Linked DNA regions of Aggregicoccus sp. 17bor-14. The protein of the gene in region 1 interacts with the protein of each later gene in a pairwise test. Links are inferred from orthologs where the notes say so. Each region holds a gene or a part of one and is shown in the gene's direction. Other genes may lie near its edges.

What was found.
Region 2: the proteins of tsaE (region 1) and rlmB interact in binary tests that used the Escherichia coli proteins (3 or more experiments, as listed by UniProt). The link is inferred for Aggregicoccus sp. 17bor-14 from one-to-one orthologs.

Annotation. Positions count from the first base shown.
Region 1 is NZ_VJZZ01000008.1:285,331-300,023, reverse strand. The notes cover bases 123-3,122. They hold tsaE (tRNA (adenosine(37)-N6)-threonylcarbamoyltransferase complex ATPase subunit type 1 TsaE), read left to right. Parts: upstream 123-1,376; coding sequence 1,377-1,868; downstream 1,869-3,122. Other genes in these bases: FGE12_RS17390 (M4 family metallopeptidase), read right to left, coding at 1,950-3,122; FGE12_RS17400 (NAD(P)H-hydrate dehydratase), read left to right, coding at 123-1,380. In the rest of the region: more of FGE12_RS17400, read left to right, coding at 1-122; more of FGE12_RS17390, read right to left, coding at 3,123-4,208; FGE12_RS17385 (class II glutamine amidotransferase), read right to left, coding at 4,481-5,314; hutI (imidazolonepropionase), read right to left, coding at 5,376-6,662; hutU (urocanate hydratase), read right to left, coding at 6,676-8,331; FGE12_RS17370 ((deoxy)nucleoside triphosphate pyrophosphohydrolase), read left to right, coding at 8,633-9,040; ATP-dependent zinc metalloprotease FtsH, read left to right, coding at 9,299-11,350; FGE12_RS17360 (hypothetical protein), read left to right, coding at 11,480-11,725; FGE12_RS17355 (nucleotide exchange factor GrpE), read left to right, coding at 11,814-12,422; FGE12_RS17350 (trypsin-like peptidase domain-containing protein), read left to right, coding at 12,668-14,032; FGE12_RS17345 (DUF6066 family protein), read right to left, coding at 14,055-14,678. UniProt on the Escherichia coli protein: Required for the formation of a threonylcarbamoyl group on adenosine at position 37 (t(6)A37) in tRNAs that read codons beginning with adenine.
Region 2 is NZ_VJZZ01000001.1:486,874-502,553, reverse strand. Bases 11,645-14,375 are described here. They hold rlmB (23S rRNA (guanosine(2251)-2'-O)-methyltransferase RlmB), read left to right. Parts: upstream 11,645-12,461; coding sequence 12,462-13,289; downstream 13,290-14,375. Other genes in these bases: tuf (elongation factor Tu), read left to right, coding at 13,852-14,375; FGE12_RS02200 (hypothetical protein), read left to right, coding at 12,009-12,458; FGE12_RS02205 (RimK family alpha-L-glutamate ligase), read left to right, coding at 11,645-11,936. Also shown: FGE12_RS02265 (acyl-CoA dehydrogenase family protein), read left to right, coding at 1-498; FGE12_RS02260 (rhodanese-like domain-containing protein), read left to right, coding at 603-962; ferredoxin FdxA, read left to right, coding at 1,064-1,399; FGE12_RS02250 (hypothetical protein), read right to left, coding at 1,463-2,194; FGE12_RS02245 (MFS transporter), read right to left, coding at 2,257-3,474; FGE12_RS02240 (GNAT family N-acetyltransferase), read left to right, coding at 3,550-4,026; ATP-dependent helicase HrpB, read right to left, coding at 4,045-6,618; FGE12_RS02230 (hypothetical protein), read right to left, coding at 6,630-7,625; FGE12_RS02225 (HAD family hydrolase), read right to left, coding at 7,673-8,368; FGE12_RS02220 (HEAT repeat domain-containing protein), read right to left, coding at 8,466-8,996; FGE12_RS02215 (DsrE family protein), read left to right, coding at 9,143-9,541; adventurous gliding motility lipoprotein CglB, read left to right, coding at 9,679-10,869; more of FGE12_RS02205, read left to right, coding at 10,965-11,644; more of tuf, read left to right, coding at 14,376-15,042; rpmG (50S ribosomal protein L33), read left to right, coding at 15,135-15,299; preprotein translocase subunit SecE, read left to right, coding at 15,476-15,680. UniProt on the Escherichia coli protein: Specifically methylates the ribose of guanosine 2251 in 23S rRNA.

The DNA of each region.
Region 1 (14,693 bases):
CTGCTCTGCGGTCCCGGCAACAACGGCGGCGACGGGTGGGTGGCCGCGCGCCTGCTGCTCGCCGGCGGCGTGCGCGCCGAGCTCGCGCTGGTGGGGGAGCGCGCGCGGCTCTCCGCCGAGGCCGCGCGCAACCTCGAGGTGCTCGAGGGCGCCGGGGGCGAGGCGCTCGCGCTCGAGGCGCTCGCGCCGCTCCGCGAGGGGGACGTCGCGGTGGACGCGCTGCTGGGCACGGGCTTGAGCCGCGCTCCGGAGGGCCCCTTCGCCGAGGCCATCCGCTGGCTCGAGCGCCAGCGCGAGGCCGGGGCGAAGGTGGTCAGCGCGGACCTGCCCAGCGGGCTGCACAGCGACTCGGGCCAGGCCTTCGAGCCCTGCGTGCAGGCGGACCTCACGGTGGCCTTCGGCGCCGCGAAGCTGGGACAGGTGCTGCAGCCGGGGGCAGCGCGCTCCGGCGAGCTCTCGGTCGCGGACATCGGGCTGCCCGCGGGCGTGCTCGAGCGCCTCGCCGGAGAGAGCGCGCACCTGGTGGAGGCCGCGGACGTGCTCGCGGCCTTCCCGGCGCGCGAGGCGGACACGCACAAGGGCACCTTCGGCCACGTGCTGGTGGTGGCGGGCAGCCGGGGCAAGTCGGGGGCTGCCGCGCTCTCGGGCCAGGGGGCGCTGCGCGGGGGCGCGGGCCTCGTCACCGTGGCCACGCCGGCGGACGCGCTGGACGCGGTGCTCGCGCACGCGCCCGAGCTGATGGGCGTGCCGCTGCCGGCGGGGGCGGCGCTGGGGCCCGAGCACCTGGACGCGCTGCTCGCGGCGGCCGAGGGCAAGGATGCGCTGGTGCTGGGGCCGGGCTTACCGCGCGGGCCCGGGACCGCGGCGCTGCTCGGCGAGCTGCTCTCGCGCGTGGAGGCGCCCGCGCTGCTGGATGCAGACGCGCTCAACGCCGTCTCCGAGGATCTCTCCGTGCTCGCGCGCGCGAAGGGGCCGCTGGTGCTCACCCCGCACCCGGGCGAGATGGCGCGCCTGTGTGGGCAGCCCACGAAGCAGGTGCAGGCGGCGCGCGTGCAGGTGGCGCGGGACTTCGCGCGCGCGCACGGCGTCACCCTGGTGCTCAAGGGCTCGCGCACCCTCACCGCGCTCGCGGACGGGCGCGTGTACGTGAACCCCACCGGCAACGCCGGCATGGCCACCGGCGGGGCAGGGGACGTGCTCTCGGGCCTCACCGGCGCGCTGCTCGCGCAGGGGCTCGAGCCCGCGGTCGCCGCGTGGGCCGCGGTGTACGCGCACGGGGCCGCGGGAGACCTCGCGGCTCGACGCCGGGGACAGGCGGGGCTGCTCGCGCGCGACCTGCTCGAGGGGCTGTGCGAGCTCTGGGTGGGGTGGCAGCGATGACGCTCCCCACGCGCTCGCGCACACTCGTCTCGGGCTCTCCCGAGCAGACGCACGCGCTCGGCGTGCGGCTCGGGCGCCTGCTGCAGCCGGGCGACTTCGTGGGGCTGGTGGGGGACCTGGGCGCGGGCAAGACGCACTTCGTGCGCGGAGTGGCGGAGGGCGCGGAGGTGGACCGCTCCGAGGTCGCGAGCCCCACCTTCGCCATCGTGTATCCGTACCGGGGCCGCGTGCCGCTCTACCACGCGGACCTCTACCGGCTCGCGGACGCGGACGAGCTCTACGCCACGGGCTTCCACGACCTGGTGGGCGCGGACGGCGCGGTGCTGGTGGAGTGGCTGGACCGCGTGCCCGAGGCCGCGCCCCGCGAGCACCTGCGCCTCACCTTGAGCGCGGACCGCGAGGACCCGGAGGAGCGCAGCCTCCAGGCCGACGCGGTGGGCGCGCGCGCCGTGGCGCTGCTCGAGGCGTGGCTGCCCGCGCAGGGCTGAGGTTGTCGCCGGCGAAAAACGAGCGGCGCCCGGGGCCACGAGGGCCACCGGGCGCCGCAGGACTTCAGGTCACGGACCGGGCTAGTAGGTGCCGGACAGCGTCACGCCCGAGTACGCGCTGTACGCGTTGAGCATGATGTACCAGTCGCCGGCGGCCGGAGCGCTGATGGTGCAGGTCTCCGCGTTGCCGGTGAGGTACGGGCGGCAGTTGTAGGTGGTCGTGGTGGGCTTCGCGCCGGAGCGGACGTAGAGGTCCGCGTCGCCCGTGCCACCGCTGATCTTCACGGTGAGCGAGGGACGGCCCGACGGCACCGAGATCTTCCAGTACTGCGAAGAGCCGGTCGCGCCGGAGATGTTCGACACGGGCACGCCGTTGGTCAGCACCGGCGTGGTGTCGGTGCCGCCGCCCGCGGTGTACGAGCCCACGATGCTCACGCCGGAGAAGGCCGAGTAGGCGTTGAGCATGATGTAGTAGGTGCCCGCGCTGGGCGCCGCGAAGGTGCAGGTCTCGGCGTTGCCGGTGAGGTACGGGCGGCAGTCGTAGGTGGTGGTGGTGGGCTGCGAGCCGAAGCGCACGTACATGTCCGCGTCACCCGTGCCGCCGCTGATCTTGATGCTCAGGTTGGTGGCGCCCGCCGGGACGGCCAGCGTGTAGTAGACGTTCGCGCCAGTCGCGGCGCTCTGGCCCGTGAGGGTCACGCCGTTGCTCAGCGCGGTGGAGCCGGTCGGAGGAGGCGGGGTGGTGCCGCCGGGCACGCCCACCGCGTCCCAGGCCTGGGTGACGGAGGCCGCCACGGTGCTCCCGTAGAGGTCGGTCGCCGCCTGCACGGTGGCGTTGCGCGCGCCCTGGAAGTTGGTGGACGCGGTCATGTAGTTGGCGTTGGCGCGGTAGAAGATGGCGCCGGCCTTCTGCGTACCGATGCCCGTCACGTTGACGGTGGTCTTGGCGCGCGGGTGCGTGCCGCCCGTGGACAGCAGCTTGAACGCGAGGTTCGCGATGCCCGAGTTCGAGTGCACGCCGCCGTTGTCGGAGGTGCCCGTGTAGCGCTCGGGGTAGTAGTCCTTCGAGGAGCCGTCCTGGGTGGGGTTCGCCATGTAGCGCAGCGCGTCGCCCGCGGTGCCCGGCGTCCAGATGTCCTCGCCGATCTTGAAGACGTCCGCGTCGGTCGCCCAGGTGCGGGTCCAGCTCTCGCAGTAGGCGGCGAAGATGTCGCTCATGCCCTCGTTGAGCGCGCCGGACTCGCCCGAGTAGGTGAGGTTGGACTCGTTCTCGGTCACCGCGTGGGTGAGCTCGTGCACGGTCACGTCCAGGTCGCGGCCCAGCGGACCGGACTGCACGCCGTCGCCGTCGCCGTACACCATCTGGGTGCCGTCCCAGTAGGCGTTGACGTAGTTGGTGCTGTAGTGCACCGAGCTCTTGAGCTGCGCGCCGGCGCCGTTGATGGAGTCGCGGCCGAAGTTCGCGCTGTAGCAGTTGTAGGTGGTGCCGAGGTGATCGTAGTTCTGGTCGATCGTCGCATCACCCGTGGTGGCCCCACCCTCGCTGCGGCGCAGCGTGCCCGGCAGGGTGCTGCCGTTGTTCGCCGAGTACACGACGCGGTTGAGCGCGCTGTGGATCTGCGGCTGGCGCTCGAGGAGGCTGCCGTCCTGCGCGCTCACGTAGACGAGGTCGCGCACGGGGGTGCCATCGGCGCGGGCGCCGGTGACGGTCACCTGGTACGCGAGCGACATCGCGCCGGTGTCGGACTTGAGGAAGTACACGAGCCGGCCGCTGCTCGCGGCAGCGCCCTGCACCTCGTCCGAGGCGCGGGTGGCCGCGACGCTCGCCGCCTCGGCGGCGATGCGCGGGGTGGCGGAGAGGCTCACGCCGTCGCGCGCGGTGCCGTTGACCGCATAGATGGTGCCCTCCTTGTTCACGTGGACGATGAGCTCACCGCCCACCACCGGCAGGCCGTTCTTGGTCTGCTGGTAGCGCAGGTGGGTGAAGTCCAGCTCGTCCTGCTGCACGCCGCGAACCACCAGGTCCTCGGCGCGCAGGCGGAACACCGGCGCGATGCGCTGCAGCGAGGTGCCCACGCGCGCAGGCGCGTTGGACTGCCCGAAGCTCGCGATCGTCTGGTCTGCCTGGCCGAGGTCGCCGCGCAGGAAGGTGGGGACCCCGCGCACGCCCACGTCCACCACCTGGGCGGAGGGCAGCGCGCTCAGCGCGGACTGGACCTCGGCGCTGCCGACGTCCTCCTTCACCACCGCGTCGTTGTCGTTGACCTGAATCGAGTTGTCACCGCACGCGGTGAGCGCCAGTACTGCTCCAGCCAGGATGCTGCTACGCAGGTTTCTCAAGCGGGTAACCCCCTCCAGAGTGTGGAACTGCGGCCCGCGCATGAGCACCTGCTGTGCCAGCGCTGCGGGGACCTGATTCCAGCCGGTTGAGGTCACCCCCCCGGGGGTGGATCTGCGGAGAGCTGCTCCAGTGTCGGAGGCGCTCGACGTCAAGTTCTCTTACGCTTCGCGGATTTCCGCCCGGAAACCGGGCGCTTGCGGCTCAAAACCCCCGCTGACCGGTTCCCGGACAGCGGGTGGAGCACGCGTGGTCCAACGGGCGGAGCCCAGCGTCAGGCGCAGGACAGCGGCGCGAGCGCGTCGAGCTGCCAGCGGTGCAGGACGAGGTCGCGGCTCACGCCCACCACGCCGTCCTCGGGCACCTCGTGCCAGTGGTCCTCGCCGCACAGGCGCTCGCTCGCGATGACCAGCTGGGCGAGCCGGGTGCCGGGGCTGGGCGGCGAGCCCGCCTCGCGGCGGGCGGACTCGGAGAAGAAGAGGGTTCGGTGGCGGCGGGTGGCCACCATCACGTCGCCGTCCGTGGCGAGGAAGTTCATGGACGAGCGCTCCTGGGGCCGCGTCTCACCGGGTAGATCGGTGAGGCGTGACACCTCGCGCATCGTCTGGGCGAGCGCGCGCGCCACGTCCTCGGCCTCGGCCGGGGCCTCCAGGGGGCGCAGCGCTCCCAGGAAGGTGAGGAAGAGGTAGAAGCAGCGCTCGGAGTCCGTGGCGCCGCGGATGCGCGCGCGCAGGTCCGGGCGGATGAGCGCCTCGATCGCCTGCTGGTGCTGCGCGAAGCGCTTCACCGTGCCGTTGTGCACGAAGGACCAGCGCCCGTAGAGGAAGGGGTGCGCGTTGCGCAGCTCCACCGAGCCCACCGAGGCGAGCCGCACGTGCGCCACCACCGCGCGGCTCGCGACGAGGCTGCTCACCCGCTCGAAGTCCGGGTCGCTGTGCGCGGCGCCCAGCCCGTGCGCCACCTGCGGCAGCGCCGCGTCCCCGTAGGAGGCGATGCCCCAGCCGTCCTTGTGCTCGCGCGACTGCTGCAGGAGCGAGTTCTTCTCCGTCACGAGCGAGCGGTGGACGGCGGTTGGGACGTTGGAGCGAAACCCGAAGAGGCGGCACATGGCGTGCCCCCTCTTATACCGCTGCGCTCGCGGTGGGCGCACGGCGCGCGCGCCTGCTCCCTCAGCGACAGAGCAGGCTGCCGTCCCCGGACACCCGCTCTGTCGACTCGTGCACCACCCGCCCCGCCTTGAGCACGGTGCGGGCGTGGTTGATGCCCAGGTGGTAGGGCAGGTGGCGGTAGCTCTCGCAGCCGAAGAGCACCAGGTCCGCCGGGTCCCCCGGGGCGAGCCGGCCGGCCCCCTCGAGCCTCAGCGCGAGCGCCGCGCCGCGGGTGGCCGCCCAGTAGGCCTCGGCGGCGCTGAGGCCGTTCTCCAGGCAGGCGAGCCCCATGGCGAGCGGCAGGTTCTCGCTCATCGCGGAGCCGGGGTTCACGTTGGTGCCCAGCGCCACGTTCACCCCCGCCTCGCGCAGGCGGCGCCCGGGGGCGTAGGGGCGCATGCGCAGGAAGAGGGTGCTGGTGGGCACCAGCACCGCACTCACCCCGGCCGCCGCGAGCGCGCGGATGCCCGCCTCGCTCACCTGCTCCAGGTGGTCCGCGGTGGCCGCGCCCAGCTCCGCGGCGAGCTCTGCGGCGCCGAAGGGCGTGAGCTGGTCTGCGTGCAGGCGCGGCAGCAGGCCGTGCCGCTTGCCCGCCTCGAGCATGCGGCGCGCCTCCTCCTTCGTGAAGGCGCCCTCCTCGGCGAACACGTCGCAGAAGCGCGCGAGCCCCTCGGCCGCCACGCGCGGGAGGATCTGCTCCACGCACAGGTCGAGGTAGGCCTCGCGCCGCCCGCGGTACTCCTCCGGAAGGGCATGCGCGCACAGCAGCGTGGGGACCAGGCTCACGGGCGCGCGCGCGCCCAGCGCCCGCACGGCGCGCAGCATCGCGAGCTCGCTCTCCACGTCCAGGCCGTAGCCGCTCTTCACCTCGGCCGTCGTCACGCCGTAGGAGAGCAGGCGGCGCAGGCGGGGCAGGGCGAGCTCCACCAGCCGCGCCTCGCCCGCCGCGCGGGTCGCCCGCACGGTGCTCACGATGCCGCCGCCCGCCTGGGCGATCTCCAGATAGGTCGCGCCCTGGTTGCGCAGGTCGAACTCCGCCGAGCGCTCCCCGGCGAAGACGAGGTGCGTGTGCGGGTCCACGAAGCCCGGCCCGACGAAGCCGCCGCCCGCGTCCAGCACCTGCGTGCTGCCGGTGACGGCGGCCGCCGGCAGCGCGCTCTCGGGCCCCACGAAGGCGACCCGGCCCCCGAGGACGCCCACGCAGGCCTGGGGCCAGGCGGTGAGCGCCTTCTCCGCGGGCTCGCGGGGGCTCCCCTTGAGCGTGAGCACCTCGGAGGTGTTGCGGACCAGCAGCTCGAGGGCGGGCATGGGAGGGGCTCCTCTAGACGGTGATGCCCGGGATCTTCACGCCGCGCGCCTTGGCCACCTCCACGGCCTCGGAGTAGCCCGCGTCCGCGTGGCGCAGCACGCCCATGCCCGGATCAGACGTCAGCACGCGCTCGAGGCGGCGCGCGGCCTCCTTCGTGCCGTCCGCCACGATGACCACGCCCGAGTGCAGCGAGTAGCCCATGCCCACGCCGCCGCCGTGGTGGAAGGACACCCAGGACGCGCCGTTCGCGGTGGCCGCGAGCGCGTTGAGGATGGGCCAGTCCGCCACCGCGTCCGAGCCGTCCTTCATCGCCTCGGTCTCGCGGTTGGGGCTCGCCACCGAGCCGCAGTCCAGGTGGTCGCGCCCGATGACGATGGGCGCCTTCACCTTGCCGGTGCGCACCAGCTCGTTGAAGAGCAGGCCCGCCTTCTCCCGCTCGCCGTAGCCCAGCCAGCAGATGCGCGCGGGCAGGCCCTGGAAGGCCACCCGCTCCTGCGCGAGCGTGATCCACCGGCGCAGCGACTCCTTGTGGGGGAAGAGCTGGAGGATGGCCTCGTCCGTCACGCGGATGTCCGCCGGGTCTCCCGAGAGCGCCACCCAGCGGAAGGGCCCCAGGCCCTCGCAGAACATCGGGCGGATGTAGGCCGGGACGAAGCCCGGGAAGTCGAAGGCGTCCGCGAGCCCCGCGAGCTGCGCCTGGGCGCGGATGTTGTTGCCGTAGTCGAAGACGTGGCTGCCGGCCTTCGCGAAGTCCAGCATCGCCTGCACCTGCATCGCCATCGACTCGCGCGCCCGCTTCACGTAGCCCTGCGGGTCGCGCCGGCGCAGCTCGTCCGCCGCCGCGAGGCTCAGGTCCGTGGGCACGTAGCCGTTGAGCGGATCGTGCGCGCTCGTCTGGTCCGTGACCAGGTCCGGCCGCACGCCGCGGCGGTACAGCTCGCGGAACACCTGCGCCGCGTTGCCGATGACCGCGACCGAGAGGCCCTTCTTCTTCGCCTGCGCGTCCTTGCACAGCTCGAGCGCGTGGTCGAGGTCGCGCGCCACCACGTCCAGGTAGCGCGTCTCCACGCGGCGCTGGGCGCGCGCCGGGTCGATCTCCACGCCCAGGAACACCGCATTGTTCATGGTGGCCGCGAGCGGCTGCGCGCCGCCCATGCCGCCCAGGCCGCCGCTGAGCACCAGGCGCCCGGCGAGGTCCGCGCTGCCGAAGTGGGTGCGGCCCGCCTGCGCGAAGGTCTCGTAGGTGCCCTGCAGGATGCCCTGCGTGCCGATGTAGATCCACGAGCCGGCCGTCATCTGGCCGTACATCATCAGCCCCTTGGCCTCGAGCTCGTGGAAGTGCTCCCAGTTGGCCCACTTGCCCACGAGGTTCGAGTTCGCGAGCAGCACGCGCGGCGCGTCCGGGTGGGTCTTGAGGATGCCCACCGGCTTGCCGGACTGCACCAGCAGCGTTTCGTCGTCGCCGAGCGACTGCAGGCTCTTCACGATGCGCTCGAAGGAGGGCCAGTCGCGCGCCGCCTTGCCCGTGCCGCCGTAGACCACCAGGTCCTCGGGCCGCTCCGCGACCTCGGGGTCCAGGTTGTTCATCAGCATGCGGAGCGCCGCCTCCTGGACCCAGCCCTTGCAGGAGAGGGTGTTGCCCCGGGGGGCGCGGATGACGCGAGACATGGCTTTGACTCCTCGAGAGGGAAGGGGGCCCGAGCGGGCGGCGCAATCTACCCAAACGCACGCCCGCTGCGAGCGCAACCTACACCGGCCGGAGGTCGCCGGGCAGGCGGGAGGAGGAGCCGCACCCAGGCGGGCCGCACCCTGCCGTCCACGCCCGCGGCGCCCACTCATCGCAGTGGCCGCCCGTACGAAGCGTGCGCAGGATGACACCACCTGTGCGCCGCGCTGTGCTAACCCGCGGTGCCCGGAAGCCGCACTGCCTGAGCTGAGCTGCCTCGTTCGAACAAGGAGAGCCGCGCGCATGAGCCGTCGTCACGTCCGGGTGGTGGGAGCGATGCTGGAGCGAGAGGGCGGCCGCTACCTCATCACCCAGCGGCCCTCCACGGCCTCGCTGCCCCTGCTCTGGGAGTTCCCCGGCGGGCGGGTGGAGGAGGGCGAGTCGGACGCCGAGGCGCTCGCGCGCGAGCTGCGGGAGGAGATGGGCATCAGCGTGAAGGTGCTGGAGCAGGTGATCCACACCCACCACGAGTACGAGCGCTACGACATCGACTTCCGCGTCTTCCGCTGCCAGCTGCGCGACGGTTCCGAGGCGGTGAAGCACCTGCGGGTGAACGATCACCGCTGGGTGACGCTGCACGAGATGTCCGACTACGAGTTCCCCGCCGCGGACGCGCGCACGCTCGAGAAGCTGCTCGGGCTGGACCACTAGGGCTCACGAGGGCAGGCGCAGGGGGCAGGCGGCCCTCTGTGCAGGCGCTCCCGCGCCGAGCAGCACCCAGGGCATCTGCGAGCGGCACGACAGTGCCCCCGTTATTTCCGTACGGACTTCACGCTTCTGATCGGAAGCCACGGGGGCACACACATGTGCGCCCGGTGGCTTGACGGGCGGGCAACGGTGAACATCTTTGCTCGGCGACGCCGTCCGATCGGATGGGGCGTGGGGTGGGGGAGGAGACGCGTGCCGACGATGAAGCCTCAGAATGTGCCGCCGCCGGGGGGTTCCCCGCGGAGCAAGAAGCCGGAGAAGCAGGCCCCGCAGGGTCCGAAGGGGTTCCGCTTCGGCTCGCCGCTGGGGTACGTGCTGCTGCTGGTGTTGGGCTTCATGCTCTTCCGCAACGTGTTCCAGGACGCGGGCGTGCGGCGCGTGAGCTACAGCCAGCTGCGCGAGGGCATCCAGAACGGACAGTTCAGCCGCGTGCAGCTCTCGCCCGAGTGGGTGAAGGGCTACCTGAAGGACAGCGCGCCTGCGCCCAAGGACGACAAGGCCCTGCGCAGCGAGCCCAGCGCCCTGCCGTGGATGGCGTACCGGGTGAGCGGCGACGACGATCTCATCAAGCTGCTCGAGGAGAAGGGCATCCAGTACGAGGCGGTGCCCCAGTCGGGCTTCTCCGAGGTCCTCTGGATCTGGCTCATCCCGCTCGGCCTCGCCTTCCTCTTCTGGAGCTTCATGATGCGCCGCATGGCCGGGGGCATGGGCCAGGGGCCGCAGAGCGTGATGAGCTTCGGCAAGACGCGCGCGAAGGTGCAGGCCGAGGTCGACACCGGCGTGGGCTTCAAGGACGTGGCCGGCGTGGACGAGGCCGTGGACGAGCTGCGCGAGATCGTCGAGTTCCTCAAGACCCCGGAGAAGTTCCGGCGCCTCGGCGGCCGCATCCCCAAGGGCGTGCTGCTGGTGGGCCCGCCGGGTACCGGCAAGACCCTGCTCGCGCGCGCCGTGGCGGGTGAGGCGGGGGTGCCCTTCTTCAACCTCTCCGGCTCCGAGTTCGTGGAGATGTTCGTCGGCGTGGGCGCGGCCCGCGTGCGTGACCTCTTCGCCCAGGCGACCGCGAAGGCGCCCTGCATCATCTTCATCGACGAGCTGGACGCGATCGGCAAGAGCCGCAACGCAGGCATCGCCGGCGGCCACGACGAGCGCGAGCAGACGCTGAACCAGCTGCTCGCGGAGATGGACGGCTTCGACGGGCGCACCGGCCTCATCATCCTCGCGGCGACCAACCGCCCCGAGATCCTGGACAGCGCCCTCATGCGCCCGGGCCGCTTCGACCGCCAGGTGCTGGTGGACCGCCCGGACAAGCGCGGCCGCGAGCGCGTGCTGGAGATCCACAGCCGCGAGGTGAAGCTGGGCTCCGACGTGGACCTCAAGGGCATTGCCGCGCGCACCCCGGGCTTCGCCGGCGCGGACCTGGCCAACGTGGTGAACGAGGCGGCGCTGCTCGCCGCCCGCCGCAACCGCGACGCCGTCATGCGCGCCGACTTCGAGGAGGCCATCGAGCGCGTGGTGGCCGGCCTGCAGAAGAAGAACCGCCGCATGAACGAGAAGGAGAAGGAGATCGTCGCCCACCACGAGGCGGGCCACGCGGTGGTCAGCTGGATGCTCCCGCACGCGGAGCGGGTGACCAAGGTCTCCATCATCCCGCGCGGGCTCGCCGCGCTCGGCTACACCATGTCGATGCCGCTCGAGGACCGCTACCTCATGTCCTTCGACGAGCTGAAGGACAAGATGGCCGGCATGATGGGCGGCCGCGCCGCGGAGGAGATCTTCATCGGCGAGGTGTCCACCGGCGCCTCCAACGACCTGAAGCAGGCCACCGACATCGCCAAGATGATGGTGCGCGACTACGGCATGAGCACCCTGGGCCCCGTGGCCCTCGGCCAGGAGCAGGGGCCGGGCTTCCTGCGCAGCGCCGGCATGCCCGAGACCCGCACCTACTCGGAGCAGACGGCGCGCTTGGTGGACGAGGAGATCCGCAAGATGGTCAGCGAGGCGCTGGACCGCGCCCGCCTCGTGCTCAACACGAACCGCGCGAAGGTGGAGGCGCTCGCCGCGCGCCTGCTGGCCACCGAGGTCATCGACGAGGACGACATGACCAAGATCCTCGGGCCCAAGGCCATGGCGCGCCGCGGGATGCTGCACCCCGAGGCCCGCCAGGTGGTCGCCGCGCACCCCGCGGAGGACGCCGCGGAGCAGGCCAGCACCTCGCACGCCTCGCCCCTGCCGGAGCCGCTCGGGGACGCCTAGGCCGCAACCCCCGCTCACGCCTGCCTGCTGCCCAGGCGACTGCTCGCCCCGTCGACCACCGCGCGCCTGCGGTGTCGGCGGGGCGAAATTATCTTGAGCCACACGTCACCCCAGAGGAGGGAGTCGCCCGTGGAGAACCGGATCGGCAAGAGCTACGTCGCTCGCAAGGCGCTGTTCGCCAAGGGCCTTCGCGATGGTCGCCTCACGGTGCAGGAGATCGAGGAGGCGCTGCCTGCGGGCACCCTCACGGCTGCCGAGCGCTGGCTCCTCTACTACTCGCTGCGCGCCGCCCAGGTGGAGATCATCGACGAGGTGACCGGCCAGGTGGACCCCGGCATCTCGCTCGAGGAGGCGATGGCGCACACGGAGCACTAGCGCGCGCGCACCGCCCCTTTGACAGGTGGGGGCCCCTGGTTAGCTTGGCCACACTCCTTTTCGACGACCCGAACGAGGTCCTGAGGCCATGCACGACTCCGACAACAGCCCGCCGCAGCCCACGCCGGTCGAGGACCGGCGCCGCTTCGACATGAACGGCAACCTCCGCGAGGAGGCCGCCGGCCAGCAGCAGCCCCAAGCGGGCGAGGACCCCGAGCGCCAGCGCCTCGCCGAGGAGCTCGCCGCGAGCCGCAAGCGCGTGGACGAGCTCGCGCGCGCCTACCAGGCCCTCTCGCAGGACCGGGAGGAGTTCAAGCAGCGCCTCACCCGCGAGCGCGAGCGCATGCTGGACGTGGAGCGCGGCAAGGTGGCCACCACGCTGCTCGAGGCGATCGACGAGCTGGACCGCAGCCTCGCCGCGAGCGGCAACGACACGGGCCCGCTCGCGCAGGGCGTGCGCCTCATCCGCGACGGCCTCGTCGCCAAGGTGCAGAGCACCGGCATCGAGCGCATCGACGTGGTGGGCAAGCCCTTCGACCCGAACACCGCCGAGGCCACCGACATGGAGCTCACCGCGAGCCCCGACGAGGACCACAAGGTGGTGGCCGAGGTGCGCGCGGGCTACCGGATGAAGGACCGCGTGATCCGCCCGGCCCGGGTGAAGGTGGCCAAGTACGTGCCCCCCGCGCAGGCCTGAGGGAACACGGGCGGGGAGGGGGCGGAAATAGGATGTGCGCCGCGCTGTTCGGCCGGACTATGAGGCTGTCCGTGCGCGCTCCCCGCTACGCCCTGCTCCCCCTGCTCGCGGCCCTCTCGCTCGGCCCCGCCGGTGCTGCGCCCCAGCCGCGGCCCGCGGCACCGAAGGACGCGCCCCGGGCTGCGCCAACGGGGGCGCAGCAGGCGGCCCCGGAGGGCGCACGGAGCGGCGCGGCCGAGGGCGTGATGGAGTGGCTGCGCGCCCGCGTGGCGGACCACGCGGCGTATGCGCGCGCCACCCAGGCGCCCGCCACCCCCGGGAGCACCGCGCAGCTGTGGCGCGAGCGCCCCGCGGGCGAGGCGGCGCTGCCGGGCTTCGTGCCGCCCACCTCGCTCGCGCCCCTCGTGCGCGAAGTGCAGGCGGGGGTGGTGAACATCAACACCGTGGGGCCCCGGGACGTGGTGGGTACGGCCACGCGCGCCACCGGCTCGGGCTTCATCCTCAACGCGGACGGCTACGTGGTCACGAACAACCACGTCATCGCCAAGGCGCGCGCCATCCAGGTGCGGCTGGGGGACGGGCGCGAGTTCCCCGCCGAGGTGGTGGGGCGCGACCCCGAGACGGACGTGGCGCTGCTCAAGCTGCGCGCGAGCGGCCCGCAGCGCCTGCCCACCGTGTTCCTCGGGGACTCGGACCGGCTCGAGGTGGGCGAGTGGGTGGTCGCGATCGGCAACCCCTTCGGGCTGGACCACTCGGTCGCCCACGGCATGGTGTCCGCGAAGGAGCGCATCCTCGGGGTGGGCATCTTCGACGACTTCATCCAGACGGACGCGCTCATCAACCCGGGCAACTCGGGCGGGCCGCTGTTCAACATGCGCGGTGAGGTGGTGGGCGTGAACACGGCCATCATCAGCCAGGGGCAGGGCATCGGCTTCGCGGTGCCCATCAACCTGGTGAAGGAGCTGCTGCCCAACCTGCGCGAGAACGGGCGCGCGGTGCGCGGCTGGCTCGGGGTGAGCCTGAAGAACGAGCCCAGCGCGCCGGGCGCCGAGGGCCTCGCCGACACGGGCGTGGCCGAGGTGGAGACGGTGTTCCGCGACAGCCCCGCCGCGCGCGCCGGCATCCGGCCCGGGGACCGGCTCGTGGGGGTGAACGGGAAGGCCACCGGCGACTACCAGCAGCTCAAGCGGCGCGTGAAGCTGATGGCGCCGGGCACCGAGGCCACCTTCACCCTCAAGCGCGGCCGCGAGGTGCGCGAGGTGCGCGTCACCATCGGCGTGCCGCCGGCGCAGGAGCCGCTCGAGGCGCTGCAGGGCCCCGGCAACCTGGACCGCGTGGGGCTGGTGGTGGCGGACCTGCCGGCGGAGGCCGCCGCGGCCGCCGGCTACAAGCCCTTCGCGGGCGTGCTCGTGGTGGGCGTGACCCCCGGCGGCAGCGCGCAGGCGGCGGGCCTGCGCGAGGGAGACCTCGTGGTGGAGGTCAACCGCAAGCGCGTGCGGGACGTGGCCGGCGTGCGCAGCGTGCTGGAGGGCGCGAGCCCCGCGGCGGACCTGCTCCTGCGCGTGCAGCGCGGAGACGCGCTGCAGTACGTGGTGCTCAAGCCCTCCTGACGCGGGGAGCGCCGGGGCGCTGTCAGTGCCCGCGCGCGAGCCAGAGGGCGAGCGGCTCGCCCGTGCGCGCCACCTGCACCTGGATGCCCTCGATGCGGGCGCTCACGCCGTAGATGCGCCCGCCGCCCTTCTTGGGGAGGCTCCACACGCCGGTGGGCACGAACACCACCTGGGCGCGCACGCCACGCATCTGGAAGAGGCGCTGGAAGGTGCCGGCCATCCAGCCGTCCGGGGCCTGGCCCTCGGCGCGCACGAGCCCCAGCACGGGGTTGCCCTTCGCGTCCGTGCGCTTGGGCGAGCCCTGGCACAGCGCGTAGTTGCTCGCCGGGAAGAAGGGGGTGACGTTCACCTCGAGCTCCCCCGAGCCCTCGTCGAAGCGGCCCGGCTGCAGCATCCCGGCCGAGTCCTCGCCCACCAGCAGGTAGTGGCGCTTGCCGTCGTGCTCCTTGCGGAAGGCCTTCGCCTTGTCCTCGCAGGCCTTGCCCGCCCCCGGCTCGCACTCGCCCACGTACTTCTCCAGGAAGCTGCCCAGGCCGCCCACGGCCTCGGCGCCCGAGCGCAGCTGGGTGAAGCGGGGGTCCTCCTCGGCGCGGGCGCCGAGGGGCAGCAGGAGCAGGGCGAGGGCGGTGGGCAGGGCGAGGCGCATCACGGGCGGAGAACT
Region 2 (15,680 bases), on another replicon or contig:
GAGGACTGCCGCGTGCCGGCCGAGAACCTGCTGGGGCAGGAGGGCGAGGGCTTCGCGCAGATCATGGGCAACTTCCAGTGGGAGCGCCTCAGCCTCGCGCTCGGTGCGCTCGGCGCCATGGACGACATGCTGGACACGGTGCTCGAGCACGTGCGGCAGCGGCGCGCCTTCGGCCAGCCGCTCGCGGGCTTCCAGGTGGTGCGCCACCGGCTCGCGGAGCTCGCCACCGCGCGCGAGTGCGCGCGCCAGCTCACCTACCACGCGCTGCGCCTGCACGTGGGCGGCGAGTACGCCATCGCCCAGACCTCCATGGCCAAGAAGGTGGCCACCGAGACGGCCTGCCAGGTCGCGGACGCGTGCCTGCAGCTGCACGGCGGCGCAGGCTACATGATGGAGTACGACATCCAGCGGCACTGGCGCGACGCGCGCCTGGGCCCCATCGGCGGCGGCACCAGCGAGGTGATGAACGAAATCATCGCCAAGCAGCTCGGGCTCTGATCGCCAGCGGACACCGGGTAGCAGGCGAGCAGGCGGGGGGCGGGAAGCGCTGAGGCACACTCCGGGTTGTCGGGTCGAAGGTAGACCGGGCCGGAGGTCACCGCGTGGAGCTGCTCATCTCCTGCAGCGAGCTGTTCGAGCGACTGGGTGACGACGACGTGCTCGTGCTGGATGTGCGCTCCGGCGCGGACTGGGAGCGCCTGCCCATGCACGTGCCGGGCGCCCTGCGGCTCGCCCCCGAGGAGCTGGCGGGGTCCCTCTCCATGCTCCCGGACGACGAGCTGATCGTGCTCTGTGGCACCGCGCCCGCCGAGCTCGACGCGCGCCGCGCCTCGCTGCTGCTGCGCCGCTCTGGCCGCACGGCCCGCGTGCTCGCGGGCGGCCTCCACGCCTGGATCCTGGGCGGACTGCCCACTGAGCGCCACGCCAGCACGCAGGATGCGGCCCACGGCCAGTCCGCGTGAGTTGTCTCCGGACGGCAGGTCCCCTCATTTTCGGGGGTGCCTCTGCGGGGGCGAAGCACTAGTGTGCGCCCACTTTTTTCGCAGTCCCAGGAGAGCGTTTCATGGCCTACGTCGTCGCCGAGCCTTGCATCAAGTGCAAGTACACCGACTGTGTCGAGGTCTGCCCCGTCAATTGCTTCTACGAAGGGGCGAACTTCCTCGTGATCCACCCGGACGAGTGCATCGACTGCGGTGCCTGCGAGCCGGTGTGCCCCACCAAGGCGATCTTCCCCGAGAGCGACCTCCCGGGTCAGTGGTCCGAGTACAAGGCCCTCAACGCGGAGTTCGCCCCCAAGTGGCCGAACATCGCGGAGAAGAAGGCGCCCCTGCCCGAGGCCGAGGAGTTCAAGGACAAGACCGACAAGCGCAAGCTCTTCGACCCGAACCCGGGCGCCTGAGCCGCAACGCAAAGCCGCACCGCCAGGCCCCGAGCGCACGTGCGCTCGGGGCCTGCGTCCTTCTCAGCAGGCCTCGAGCGAGCGCAACCGCAGCCCCCGCGCCTCGAGCGCCGCGCGCAGCTCCGTGAGCGCAGTCGGGGCAGGCGGGCCGTTGCGGCCCGTCAGCCGGAGTGCCACCTCGCGCGGGCCGGTGCGCTCCACCTCGACCGTCGCAGCGAGCGCGCCGCCCACGCTCAGCGCCATCGCCGGCCGCTGCGAGCGCACGAAGAGCTCGATGCGCTCGATGAGCGCCAGCGCGGCCTCGGCCCGCGCTTCCGGCGCGTCCTGCGCGTGCGCCTTGCGCGCACCGGCCCCGCCCACGGCGAGCCCCTCCGTGTCGCCCTCGGCGCCGAGCTCCGCCGGGGACTGCGCGCGCTCCGCGTGACGCGTCGGCTCGGGCAGGGGCGACGGCGCGGTCTCGCGCGTCAGCTCGCGGCGAAGCTCGCGCGAGATGAGCTCCGCCATCCGCTGCCCGTCGCGCTGCTCGCTGCGCCCGAGCCCCTCGGAGCGAACGTCCCCCAGGCGCTGCGCCTCGGCGTGCAGCCCGCTGCGCACGAGCCGCAGCCCCTCGGCGCTGCCCGGCCTCGCCGCGCGAAGGCCGCGCGCCCCGCGGCCGGCAGCGGCCGGGAGCACCAGGTGGCAGTGCAGGCCCGGGCGCACGCGGGGCGGTGCCACCGCGTGCAGGGTGCGCTGGAAGCTGCCGGGCGCCCGGGGGGGCGCGTCGGCAGGGGACTTCGAGTCGGAGGGGACACGCATCGGCTTGCTCCTGGAACGGTAGGACCTCCGCCCGCACGGAGCAGCCGGCGTGCCGGCCCCGCCTACCCGGGATGCGCGCTGCGGCCCGTCTCACCCCCGGGCCCCTGCCGTCCGGGAAGAGGGACGCCGGAGGCCTGCGCAGGAGGGTGCACGCCCAGCACCAGCAGCGCTGCGGCAACCTCCAGCAGCGCAGCCACGCCGTAGAGCCGGTGGCCGCCGAGCCAGTCGTAGCCCGCGCCCGCGCTCACGTAGCCGAGCAGGCCGCCCAGGCCGAAGCTCACGGACACGAACAGCGTCTGGCCGGAGGCGCGCAGCGCCGGCGGCGAGCGCTCCGCCATGAAGGCCACGCTGGCGACGTAGAACGCGCCGAAGGTCATCCCGTGCAGGAGCGACAGCGCGACGATCGCCACGGGCGAGCGCGTCGCCGCCATCCCTGCCCAGCGCACGGCGCTCGCGGCGAAGGCGAGGAAGAGCAGGTGGCGCGGAGCGAGCCGCCGCGCGAGCTGCGGATGCAGCAGCATCACCCCCACCTCCGCCGCCACCCCCAACCCGGAGGACAGGCCCACCACCGCGGGCCGCAGCCCGAGCGCCTCGACGTGCAGCGAGAGCAGGCCGTTGTACGGCGCGCAGGCGAGCCAGTGCAGACAGGTGGCCCCGAGCAGCAGCCGCACGTCGCGGGGTGCGAGCAGCCGCAGCCCCGCGAGCGGAGTGACGGCCGCGCCCGGGGCACTCGGCGCGCGGATGCGCAGGCTCCAGAGCGCGTACGCGGCCACGAGCCCCAGCGGGATGGCGACCGCCGAGCGGTCCGGGCGCACGGTGGCGAGCCCGAAGGCCGTGGTGCTCAGCACGAAGCCCACCGAGCCGAAGAGCCGCAGGCGCGCGTAGCTGCCGCCCACGTGGGCCACCCGGTGCAGGGTGAGCGCGTCGGCGAGCGCGGTCACCGAGGAGACGAACAGCGCGTAGGTCGCCAGCACGAGCAGCAGGGTGGCGAAGCGCGTGGCGAAGAGCAGCGGCGCGAAGGCGAGGCAGGCGCAGGTGGCGAGCAGGGTGAGCACGCGGTCCGGCCGCCCCGTGCGGTCCGCGAGGTGGCCCCACAGCGGCGGCATCAGCAGGGACATGAGAGGGCCCAGCGCGAGCAGCAGCCCCACCTGCGTCGCGCTGAGGGAGAGGGAGGCGAGGTAGGCGGGCAGGAAGGGCTGGGTGATGCCCAGCGCTGCGAAGTACAGGAAGTAGAAGCCTGCGAGCGCGCTGCGCCCGGCAACCTGCGGGGGCGCCGTCATGGGGCCGGCCCCTTAGCACGGGCCCCTCGATTGTGCCTGTCGGCAACCGTCGCTTTTGTGTACGGTGCCGCGCGCATGTCGACTCCGGATACCCCCCAGCCGGTCACCCTCGCCGAGGTCAAGAACGAGGCGGATCTGATCCAGGCGCTCGCCATTCGCGAGGTCGTCTTCATCGAGGAGCAGCACGTCCCGGAGGGCATCGAGCGCGATGCAGAGGACGCGCGCGCCTACCACGTCCTCGCGTTCCAGGGCGGGCACGCCATCGGCACGGGGCGATTGGTGATGATGGCCGCGCCCCCGCCCGGCGAGACCGGCGGCCGCTGGGCGCAGGTGGGCCGCATGGCCGTGCTGCAGTCGCACCGCAAGGCCCGCGTGGGCTCGCTGCTGCTCACCCAGCTGGAGGACGAGGCGCGCCGCCGCCAGGTGACGGGCATCCTGCTGCACGCGCAGCTGTACGCGCTCGAGTTCTACAAGAAGAAGGGCTACGAGCCGCTCGGCCCGGTCTTCCAGGAGGCCGGCATCGAGCACCTCGAGATGCGCAAGCGCCTCTGAGCGCTGGCGCTCCCCGCGTCAGCGGCGCGGCGGCCTCGGAGGAGGCGGCTGCGCGTGGCGCGGGTCCTCCGGCCAGCTGTGGCGCGGGTACTTGCGGCACAGCTCCTTGCGGATGGCCGGGTAGTGGCGCTCCCAGAAGCCCGCCAGGTCCGTGGTCACCTGCACGGCGCGCATGTTGGGCGCGAGCAGGTGCAGCACCAGCGGCACCCGGCCCGCGCACACGCTGGGGCCCTGCGCGAGGCCGAAGAAGTCCTGCAGGCGCGACTCCACCCAGGGCGGCTTGCCCTGCTCGTAGTGCACCTTCACGCCGCGCCCGCCCGGCAGCGTCACGCGCTCCGGCACGTGGTTCGCGAGCAGCCGCGCCTGCTCCGACGTGAGCCGCGCCTGCAGCGCGTCGATGAGGCTCACCCCCTCGAGGTCCGCGAAGCTGCGCGCGCCCACGCACAAGGAGGCGAGCGCGTCGCGGACGAAGGCCGCGTCCACGCTGGGAAAGCCCGCCTCGGGGAAGGCGCTCGCGAGCAGCCCCACGCGGGTGCGCCACTGCTCGAGCGCCTCCGCGCTCGCGAAGCGCTCGGGGCCCGCCGCGAGCGCCGCGTCCACCAGCACCCGCGCCGCCTCCTCGGACGGGGGCGCCACGGTGCGCGTCTCCTCGAGCACGAGGTTGCCGTAGGCCAGCCGCGTCACGCGCTCCACGCGCCGCGCGTCCGCGTTCCACTGCAGCGCGTCCAGCTCCTCGAGCGCCTCGGGGTAGAGGTCCAGCAGCCACTCGGGCTCCACCGCGCTCGCGAGCCGCACCACCGCGCCCTTGCCCGCGCGCTCCTCGGCGTCCACGGCCACCATCAGCTCGGGCTCGTGCACCACGCTCAGCTCGGAGAGCGTCGCGGTGCCGCCGCCGAAGAGCAGCAGCTCGGGCGCGCGGGGACGGCGCCGGCGCGCGACCCGGTCCGGATAGCCCGCGAGCGCGCTCAGCATCAGCGCCTCCTCGAGCGCCTCGGCGCGCTCGGGGCGGCGCCCCTGCTCCCGCACGGCGCGCCGCAGCTGCCGCTGCACGCGGTCCACCGCCTGCACTGCCGCGGGCTCCAGCGAGAGCCCCTGCAGGCGGCCCGGAGAGAAGCCCGCGCGCTCGGCCTCGCGGAAGCGCTCGAGCAGCTCGAGCAGGTCCGAGGGGCCGCTCACCACCGAGCCTGCCGCGCTGCCGCGCCCCTGGGGGCCGAAGCCCGCGCGCGCCTCGCGGCGGATGTCGCGCTCGCCCAGCAGCGCCGCGAGCACCGCCGCGTCCGCTCCCACGCCGCGCTTCTCACCCTCCGCGATGATGCGCGCCTGGCGCGGGTGCACGGGGAAGCGCAGCAGCCGCTCGCCCACGGGCGTCACGGCCCCTGCCGCGTCCACCGCGCCCAGGCGCCGCAGCAGCGTCTCGGCGGCTTCCAGCGACGCCGCGGGCGGCGACTCGAAGAAGGGGAAGGTGGCGAGGTCACGCACCCCCGAGGCGCGCAGTGCGAGCACGGTCTCGGTGAGATCCATGCGGCGGATCTCCGGCGCCTCCTGCTCGGGCCGCCCGTCGAAGTCGTGCTGCGTGTACAGGCGCAGGCAGTGGCCCGCGCGCGTGCGGCCCGCACGGCCTGCGCGCTGCGTGGCCGAGGCGCGGCTCACCTTCGCGACCTTGAGCGCGGGCAGCCCCGACCAGGGCGAGTGGGACGCCGTGCGGGCGAGCCCGCTGTCGATCACCGCCGCCACGCCGTCGATGGTGACCGACGTCTCGGCCACGTTGGTGGAGAGGATGAGCTTGCGGCGGCTGCTGCGGCGCACCGCGCGATCCTGCTCGGCGGGGGAGAGGTCGCCGTGCAGCGGGAGCACGTCCATGCCGTGGCGCTCGGCGAACTCCGCGCAGGCCTCCTTCGCGCGGCGGATCTCCCCGGCCCCCGGCAGGAAGACGAGCAGGTCTCCCTCCACGCCCGCGGCCACCAGGCGCTTCACCGCGGAGAGCACCTGCGCGTCGAGGTAGCGCTCGTCGGGCGAGGGCAGGTACTCGAGCGTCACCTCGAAGCGCCGGCCCTCGGAGCGCAGGGTGGGGCAGCCGCCCAGGTAGCTGCTGATGGGGCCCGCCTCCAGGGTCGCGGACATCACGACCAGCTTGAGGTCCGGGCGCGCGCCCTGCTGCAGGCGCGCGAGCTGCGCGAGCGAGATGTCCGCCGAGAGGTGGCGCTCGTGGAACTCGTCCAGCACCACCACGCCCACGTCGCGCAGCGTCGGATCGCCCAGCAGCCTGCGCCCGAGCACGCCCTCGGTGACGAAGGACAGGCGCGTCTTGCTGCTGCGCACGTCCTCGAAGCGCACCTGGTAGCCCACGGTCTCGCCCACGCGCTCGCCGAGCTCCTCGGCCACGCGCTGCGCGGCGAGCCGGGTGGCGAGGCGCCGCGGCTGCAGCACCACGATCTCCTTGCCGCCGCCCAGGCCCGCCTCCAGCAGCGCACGCGGAACGCGGGTGGTCTTTCCGGCGCCCGGGGGCGCCTCCAGCACGAGCGCCTGCGCACGCTTCAGCGTGGAGACGATCTCGGGCAGCAGCGGATCGATGGGGAGCGCGACCTCGGCCATGGCGTGCGGAGTCAGTCTCCGGCCCCCTCGGCAGGCTTGGCGGCCTTCTTCCGGCGGCGCGCGGCCTTGGGCGTCGGCGCGGCCTCCTCCTCGACGGGGGCAGACGGCTCGGGCACGGGCTCGGATACCGGCTCGGCCACGGCCTCCGCCTCGGCCGCGCTCGCGGCGCCGCCTTCTTCCTCGGGGGGCTCGTGACCCTCCTCGAGCGGGGGCTCGCCCTGTGCCTCCGCGGCGGCATCTTCCCCGACCGCGGCCCCGGCCTCGACGTCATCCGCGTGGACCGCGTCGAGCTCGAGCGGCCCGCCGCCGCGGCCCGGGCGGCGCTTGGGCTTGATGCCGAGCCCGGAGGCGTCGAAGGCGTCGCGCACGGGAGTGAGGGCCGCTTCCGCGAGCAGGCGCGCCTGGCGCACCGCGATGTCCAGGCGACGGCCCAGGGTGATCAGCCCCTCGCGCAGCGGCGCGGCCTCGTCCTCGGGCAGCGGCGCGGGGTTGTAGCAGGCGAGCCACTGCACGTAGGCCGCCGCCACCTGGTCGAGCACGGGCCGCACGAGCGCGAGCTCGTCCTGGGCGAGCAGGCGCGTCACGTACGAGGACTTCAGCCGGCGCTCGTACAGCGCCGCGTACTCGGTCACGGCCTCCCGGCTCGCGCGCCGCAGCTGGGGAAACTTCAGGTGGGGGAAGAGCGCGTCGATCACCGGCGAGCGGCTGCCCGCGCTGAAGGTGATGCCTGCATGCAGCTTCTCGAGCGCGTCCACCCAGACGTTGAGCAGCTCGGCGCCGAACTCCTCGCGCACCTCGTCCAGCTCGGGCAGGTCGCGCACGCGCTCGAGCATCCCCGGTGCCGGGATGCGCTCGAGCCGCACCAGCTCCAGCGCCGCGCCCATCCACTCCTTCTCGCGGACGAGGCCCCGCTTGCCGCTCAGCTGCTCCTCGGCACCTGCGAGCCGGGTCTCGAAGACCTCGGCGAAGCGGATGAGATCGTAGGCTTCCAGGCAGCTGAAGGACATGGCGTCCGCCCATACCACAGGGCGGCGCCGTCCCGGGGCCTCCGCTTTCAGCGCCCGTGCAGCAGGGCCTGCAGCGCGCCGGGCGCGGTGAAGTCGTCGAAGGCGAACTCGGCGCCGGCCGCCTGCAGCTCCTGCGCGCTGTAGCTGCCGGTGCCTACCCCGATGGTGGTCGCCCCGATGCCCTTGGCGGCCGCCACGTCCTTCGGCGTGTCCCCGATCACCACCACGCGGCAGGCCTCCAGCGGAGCGCCCAGCAACGCCGCGCCCGCGCGGGCCCCGTGGCGGATGAGCTCGGTGCGATCCTCGGCATCGCAGCCGAAGCCGCCGAAGCGGAACGGCTCGTAGAGCTGCACGCGCTCGAGCTTCACCTTCGCCCCGGGGCGCACGTTGCCCGTGCCCAGCCCCACGGCGAAGCCGCTGCGGGCGCTCGCCGCCTCCACGGCCTCGCGCATGCCCGGGTGCAGCACGTAGTCGCGGTCCTGCACCTTCGGGATCTCCTCGTGCAGGCCGGCGATGTACGCGGCGATGAGCGCGTCGATCGCGGGCTCGGTGGGCTGCACGCCGATGACCTCCAGCCCTTTGCGCACGATGGCCCGGTCGGTCATCCCGGACATCTTGAAGGAGTCGCAGGCGTCGCGGCGTCCGTGGAGGCGCTCGAAGGCGAGCTCCATGGCGCGGCGGCCCGCGCCCCCGGTGGTGACGAGGGTGCCATCGATGTCGAAGAGGAGGACGGTGGGTTGCATGCGGCGGCTTGCTTAACGGGCTTCGCGCCCGAAGGCGAGCCCCGCTGCCCGAACGCTGGGCGGGGAGGGCGGCAGGCTCCGGCCCGCTACGGCGCGCTCAAGGCTCCAGCCGGCTGAGGCTCTGCTGCAGGGCCTCGCGCACGCGCTCGGACTCCTCGGCCGCGAGACGCTCCTCCAGGGCGCTGCGCGCCGTGTCTCCACCCAGGCCGCCCAGCGCCCTCGCCGCGGCGGCGCGAACCTCGCCGTCGCGGTCCGAGAGCATCGGCGCGAGCACGGGCAGGGCCACGCGCCCGGCCTGCTGCCCCAGGGCGAGCGCGGCGGCGGCACGCACGGGCGGCGCGACGTGTGGGTCCTCCACGAGCGCGCGCAGGCGCACCTCGGCGCGGGGATCCTCGCAGCGCCCCAGTGCCTCCACGGCATCGAGCGGCAGCGGCACGCTGCTGCGGGGCTCCGCGAGCAGCGCGTCCACCGGAGCGCAGGCCGTGCTGCGGGCCGCGGAAGCGGGCGCAGGCGCAGCCACTGCGGAGGGCGACGTCGCGGGCGGAGCGGGGCGCGCGCAGGCGCTCCCTGGGAGGACGGCGGCGCCGAGCCACAGCAGCAGGCGGCTCAGCGCGAGGGGGCGGTGCATGGCTGCGCGGCTCGGGCCCATCGGATCCTCCGGACGAGTGCGGCGCGCGCATCATGCCAGCGTTGCGCGGCGGCTCGCAGTGGGGCGGGCGCACCTGCAGCGCAGGCGGATTGTTGCACCGCGCGGACGCATGTAGGGTGGGGTGTATGGCTGGGCGCGTCTTCTTCTTCCTGCAGCACGCGACGTACGAGCCCGCGTTCCAGGCGGCCTCGATGGGCATCACTGCCGCGGCGATGGGGGACGAGGTCTACTTCGTCTTCGCCTTCGATGCGCTTCGCCAGCTCGTGCGAGGCAGCTTCGGGCTCCCGCACACCGAGAAGGAGATGGCGGAGAGCGCTCGCGCAGAGGGCCTCAACGTCCCGCCTCCCGCGCGCATGCTCGCGGAGGCGCGCAGCCTCGGCGCACGTCTCATCGCGTGCGACACCACGGTGCGCATCTGCGGCTTCGACCCCGCTGAGCTTACCTTGGAGCACACGCTCGACGAGGTGATGGGGCTCGCCTCGCTCTGGCGACTCACGAGCGGCGCGCGCACGCTCAGCCTGTAGCTTTGCAGACCCGCGGCTGCGCGCGCAGAACGCTGGCTCCGTGAGTGCTCGCAGAGGTATCCTCGCCGGGCTCTTATTTCGGGCCACGTCGAGGATGGGTGCTCCGTCCTGCCGGCCCCGTGAGGAACACGAACAACATGCGCGCCAAGCTGACCATCCTCAGCGCTCTTGCAGTGGGCATCGCCGCCGGTGCGATCGCGGGCTGCCAGACCTATGACTTCGAGCCGGTGAACCCGCTCGCGCTGGGCCAGACCACGGTGCTGAACAAGGTCGTCGCGAAGGGCGAGACCCCCAACATGATGATGCTCGTGGACACCTCGGGCTCCATGAACACGCCGGTGGCGTGCGGCTCCGGCACCTGCCCCACGCGGTGGCAGGAACTGCAGGGCGCAATGAAGACCTTCCTCACCGGCAGCGGGACGGTGGCGCGTCTCGGGCTCACGACCTTCCCGGACACGCAGGTCGGCAACCCCATCGGCCCTGCGTGCACCGCCTCGAGCAAGGTCGACAAGGATCTGCCCGCGCCCGGAACCGACGAAACGGCCGTGCAGCTGCAGGCGCGTGCCAACGAGATCAACGCGATCCTCCAGAAGATCAACTCGGGCCAGTCCGGCGCGGAGATCGTGGTGGGCGGGACCCCGACGAGCGTCAGCCTCCAGTTCGTGGGCGGCCTGCCCGCGCTCCAGGATCCGGACCGCGAGAACCTCGTGCTGCTGCTGACGGACGGTCTGCCCAACTGCAATCCGAACAACCCCGCCAGTGGCATCACGGATCCGGCTGCCTGCCGATGCACGCTGGGCACCAATGCTTGCAACGACGCGGAGTCCGAGCGCCTGGGCTGCCTCGACAAGGACGTGAGTGTGCAGCGCGTGGAGGAGCTGGCCAGCCGCGGCATTCGCACGATCGTGATCGGCTTCGGAGCGGAGACGACCTCGGGCACGGCGGTGGAGGTGCTCAACGCAATGGCCGAGAAGGGAGGCTTCGCTCGTCCGTGCGCGCCCGGTCAGGCCACCTGCACGAAGTTCTATCCGGCGTCGAACCAGCAGGAGCTCGCCGCGCAGCTGGCGGCCATCTCGGGGCTGCTGCCCGGAAACCCCTGCCTCGTGCCGCTGACCACCGAGCAGCTGCCCAGCGACGACAAGCTGCTCGTCGTGAAGCTCACTGCGGACGGTGTCACCCGCACGGCCGAGCAGGGCACGGACTACCAGCTGAATCGCACCGGCGACAAGCAGGGCGTGGAGATGATCGGCGCCACCTGCGAGCGCATCAAGCAGTCCACCCCGCGCGATCCCGTGACGCTCGAGGTCTTCGCCGTCCAGCCGAAGTAGGCGAGCGGCGCGCCAGGCAGGCGCGTGCTGCGCGCCTTTACGCAGACAGGGACGGGCACTAGGTTCGCAGCCCGTCCCCACTTCGTCTGGCGCCCATGAAGATCACGCTCCTCTCGCGCTCCGCCTCCATCCCGTCCACCAAGCGCCTCATCGAGGCGGCGCGCGCGCGCGGGCACAAGGCGCGCGTGCTCAACCCGGTGCGCGTGGAGATGCACCTCGACGGACGCAGCGCGAACCTCTACTACCAGCGCAAGAAGCTCTCGCCCTGCGACGTGGTCATCCCGCGCATCGCGCAGAGCATCAGCAACTACGGCCTCGCGGTGGTGAACCAGTTCGCGATGCGGGGCATCCCCATCGTCAACAGCGCCCAGGCCATCGCCCAGTCGCGCAACAAGATGCGCACGCTGCAGCTGCTCTCGGCGCACGGCATCGACATCCCGGCCACCGTGATGGCGCGCGACGCCGGAGACCTGAAGGAGATGGTGGGGCTGGTGGGCGGCGTGCCCGTGCTCGTGAAGCTGCTGCAGGGGCAGGAGAAGCACGGCGTGATGGTGTGCGAGAGCCTCCAGTCGCTCGAGGCAGCGCTCGAGGCCATCCTCGGCCTCGGCCACAACCTGGTGGTCCAGCAGTACGTGAAGAAGACGGGGCACGATCTGCGCGTGCTCGTCATCGGGGGCAAGGCCGTGGCGGGCGTGCGCCGGCGCCCCCGCGTGGGCCGCCTCTCCGCCACCCTCAACCGCGGCGCGCGCCTGGAGGGCATTGCGCTGTCGCCCTCCCAGCGCGAGGCCGCCGAGGGGGCGGCGCGCCTGGTGGGCCTCGACGTCGCCGCCGTGGACCTCCTGGACGTGCAGGGCGCCCCCAAGGTCTTCGAGGTCAACAGCTCGCCGGCCCTCCCGGAGATGGAGGCGGCGACGGGCATGGACCTCGCCGGTCTCATCGTCGAGCGCGCCGAGCAGCTGGTGCGCGAGGCGCCGCCGCGCGCGCCCCGCCGCGAGCGCGCGGCCTCCAGCGCCCCGGCTGCCAAGCGCGGGCGTCGCACGCCCAAGGCCTCTGCCGGAGGGCTGTGAGGCGAAAGTCCGTCCGTGCGTCGGGGCAGGGCAGTGATAGAAGCGAGCGGTCCCGTCCAGGAGTCGTCTCCCATGCCCCTGCGCCCCGCGCTCGCCCCTCTGCTCGTGCTCGCCCTGCTGGCCCCGCTGCGCGCGGTGGCCGGGGAGCCTGCGGCGGCGCCCGGGTCGCGCTTCGAGCTGAGCACCGAGGGCAGCTCGCTGCGGCTGCGCGCCGGTGAGCGCGGCGTCTTCGTCCTCACGGTGAAGACGCGCGGCGGCGCGCACGTGTCCGACGAGGCTCCGCTCAAGCTCCTGCTGCAGAGCGCCCAGCTCACGCCGGCGAAGACCCGGCTGGGGCAGGCGGACTCGGTCGCCCGGAAGCAGCCGGGAGAGGCCTACGTCGACCCGCGCTTCGAGGTCGCCTTCACGGCGCCGCGCCCGGGCCGCGCCTCCCTGGACGCCCAGCTCACCTTCTTCCTGTGCATGGAGGAGCGCTGCGAGCGCATGGAGCGCAGCGTGTCCCTTCCCGTCGAGGTCCTGTAGCCCGTGTCCAGAGAGCGAACCCCGCAGCATCCGCAGCGTCGTGAGGGACGGGAGGGCCGCCGCTCCCAGGGCGAGCAGCGCCTCGTCTACGGAGTGAACCCCGTGCTGGAGGCCCTGCGGGCGCACCCGGATGCGGTGGAGCGCCTCTACACCTCCGAGGGGCAGCTGGCCGGCCGCGCGGGCGCGGAGCTGCTGGGACTCGCGCGCGAGGCGGGCGTGCGGGTGGAGAGCGTGGCGCGCGAGCGCCTCGCCCAGCTCGCCGACGGTGGCGTCCACCAGGGCGTGGTCGCGGAGCTGCGCGCCTTCTCGTACAGCGAGCTCTCGGACCTCATCGAGCGCGCCCAGGCGAGCGGGCGGCCGCCGCTCTTCGTCGTCCTGGACGGCATCCAGGACCCGCACAACCTCGGCGCCATCATCCGCTCGGCGCACGCGCTGGGCGCCCACGGCGTGGTCATCCCCAAGGACCGGGCGGTGCAGGTGACCGGCACGGTGGCCAAGGCCTCGGCCGGTGCGGTGGAGTACTGCCCCGTGGCCCAGGTGGTGAACCTGTCGCGCGCGCTCGAGGAGCTGAAGGCCGCAGGCATCTGGATCGCCGCCGCCGACCCCGGCTCCCAGGAGCCCCTGTGGCGCGCCCGCCTGGACGGCCCCATGGCCATCGTCGTGGGCGCCGAGGGGGCAGGCGTGCGCGAGGGCGTCCTCAAGCACTGCGACTTCCGCCTGCAGATTCCGATGATCGGCCGCGTGGGCTCACTCAACGCGTCCGTCTCCGCAGCGGTTCTGCTATACGAGTGCGCCCGCCAGCGGGCCGCGCCTGCCGCCGGGGGAAAGTAGGGCGGCGGCGGATCAAAGCGCTTGACTTACATCGTCGGCTGCTCGTACAAAGCGCCCGCTTTTACGGACCGGAACGGTGGCTGCGGGCGCCTCCGGCGAGCAGGCGGGTGTAGGGGTAGGGAAGCAACCGGGATTCGCCGGTGTAGCTCAGTCGGTAGAGCAACTGATTTGTAATCAGTAGGTCGCGGGTTCAAATCCCGCCGCCGGCCAAGTGGGACGGGGCCGCGGATGAGGGCCCGAGGCAAAGAGAACGCAGCACGGTCGAAGGAGTTTTGATACGGAGGGGTGCCCGAGCGGCCAAAGGGAGCAGACTGTAAATCTGCCGGCTCTACGCCTTCGTTGGTTCGAATCCAACCCCCTCCATCGGTCCATGCGGGAATAGCTCAGTTGGTAGAGCGTCAGCCTTCCAAGCTGAATGTCGTGGGTTCGAATCCCATTTCCCGCTCCACCCGTTGTTTGGTTGCAAATAAGCCCTGATAGCTCAGTTGGCAGAGCGCATCCTTGGTAAGGATGAGGTCTCCAGTTCAATCCTGGATCAGGGCTCCATTTTTCGAGGAGCGTTATGAGCAAGGAGAAGTTCGATCGCAGCAAGCCCCACGTGAACATCGGGACGATTGGGCACGTGGACCACGGCAAGACGTCGCTGACGGCCGCCATCACGAAGGTGCTGGCGAAGACGGGCGGCGCGACGTTCCTCGCGTACGACCAGATTGACAAGGCGCCGGAGGAGCGCGAGCGCGGCATCACCATCTCCACCGCGCACGTGGAGTACCAGACGCAGAACCGGCACTACGCGCACGTGGACTGCCCGGGCCACGCCGACTACGTGAAGAACATGATTACGGGCGCGGCGCAGATGGACGGCGCCATCCTCGTGGTCTCGGCGGCCGATGGGCCCATGCCCCAGACGCGCGAGCACATCCTGCTCGCCCGCCAGGTGGGCGTGCCCTACATCGTCGTCTTCCTCAACAAGGTGGACATGCTGGATGACCCCGAGCTGCGCGAGCTCGTGGAGATGGAGGTGCGTGACCTCCTCAAGAAGTACGACTTCCCCGGTGACAGCATCCCCATCGTGCCCGGCAGCGCCCTCAAGGCGCTCGAGGGCGACACCTCGGACATCGGCGAGGGGGCCATCCTCAAGCTGATGGCGGCCGTGGACAGCTACATCCCCACGCCCCAGCGCGCGACGGACAAGCCCTTCCTCATGCCGGTGGAGGACGTGTTCAGCATCGCGGGCCGCGGCACGGTGTGCACGGGGCGCGTGGAGCGCGGCATCATCAAGGTGGGCGAGGAAGTCGAAATCGTCGGCCTCAAGCCCACGCAGAAGACCGTCGTCACGGGCGTGGAGATGTTCCGCAAGCTGCTGGACCAGGGCATGGCGGGCGACAACATCGGCGCGCTGGTGCGCGGCCTCAAGCGCGAGGACGTGGAGCGCGGCCAGGTGATGGCGAAGCCGGGCAGCATCACCCCGCACACGAAGTTCAAGGCGCAGATTTACGTGCTGACGAAGGAGGAGGGCGGCCGCCACACCCCCTTCTTCAAGGGCTACCGCCCCCAGTTCTACTTCCGCACCACCGACGTGACGGGCACCGTGAAGCTGCCGGAGAACGTCGAGATGGTGATGCCGGGCGACAACATCGCCATCGAGGTGGAGCTCATCACCCCCATCGCCATGGAGAAGGAGCTGCGCTTCGCCGTGCGCGAGGGCGGCCGCACCGTGGGCGCCGGCGTCGTGGCGGACATCATCGCGTAATTGGTGTAGTCTCGGTTTCAACAGGCACTTAGCGTGCCGAGGGGAGAGTCGGTCCGCCGGCTTTCCCCTCTTGCCTTCTGAAGAGTGACGTCATGCCCAAGGGTAATCGCACCATCATTTCGCTCGAGTGCACGGTGTGCAAGGAGCGGAACTACACCACGACCAAGAACAAGCGGAAGAGCCAGGACAAGCTCGAGCTGAACAAGTTCTGCCCTCGTGACCGCAAGCACACGCCGCACAAAGAAGGCAAGGTCTAGGCTTTAGGCCAGTAGCTCCAACGGTAGAGCAGCGGTCTCCAAATCCGCGTGTTGTGGGTTCGAATCCCTCCTGGCCTGCCAGTTTTTTCCGAGTGAGCGGGGACCCTCGGGGACGAAAGTGCCCCGAGGGTTCCTGCCTTTTCGCATTTCCGGTCTCGCAGCACCCGTGAGGAACGATGGCGACGGCAAGTGAAGCCAGCCAGCAGGCCAACCGCTCGGCGATGGATCCCAAGCGCCTGGTGGTCATTTTCTACCTGATTGCCGGCATCGTGCTGGCGCTGTTCCTCGAGCACGTCTTCGGTCTGCTGTGGGCCAAGGCGGGCTGGAACGACCGCGAGCTCATCGAGGGGCTCGGCTGGAACATCTCCACCTTCGTGGGCT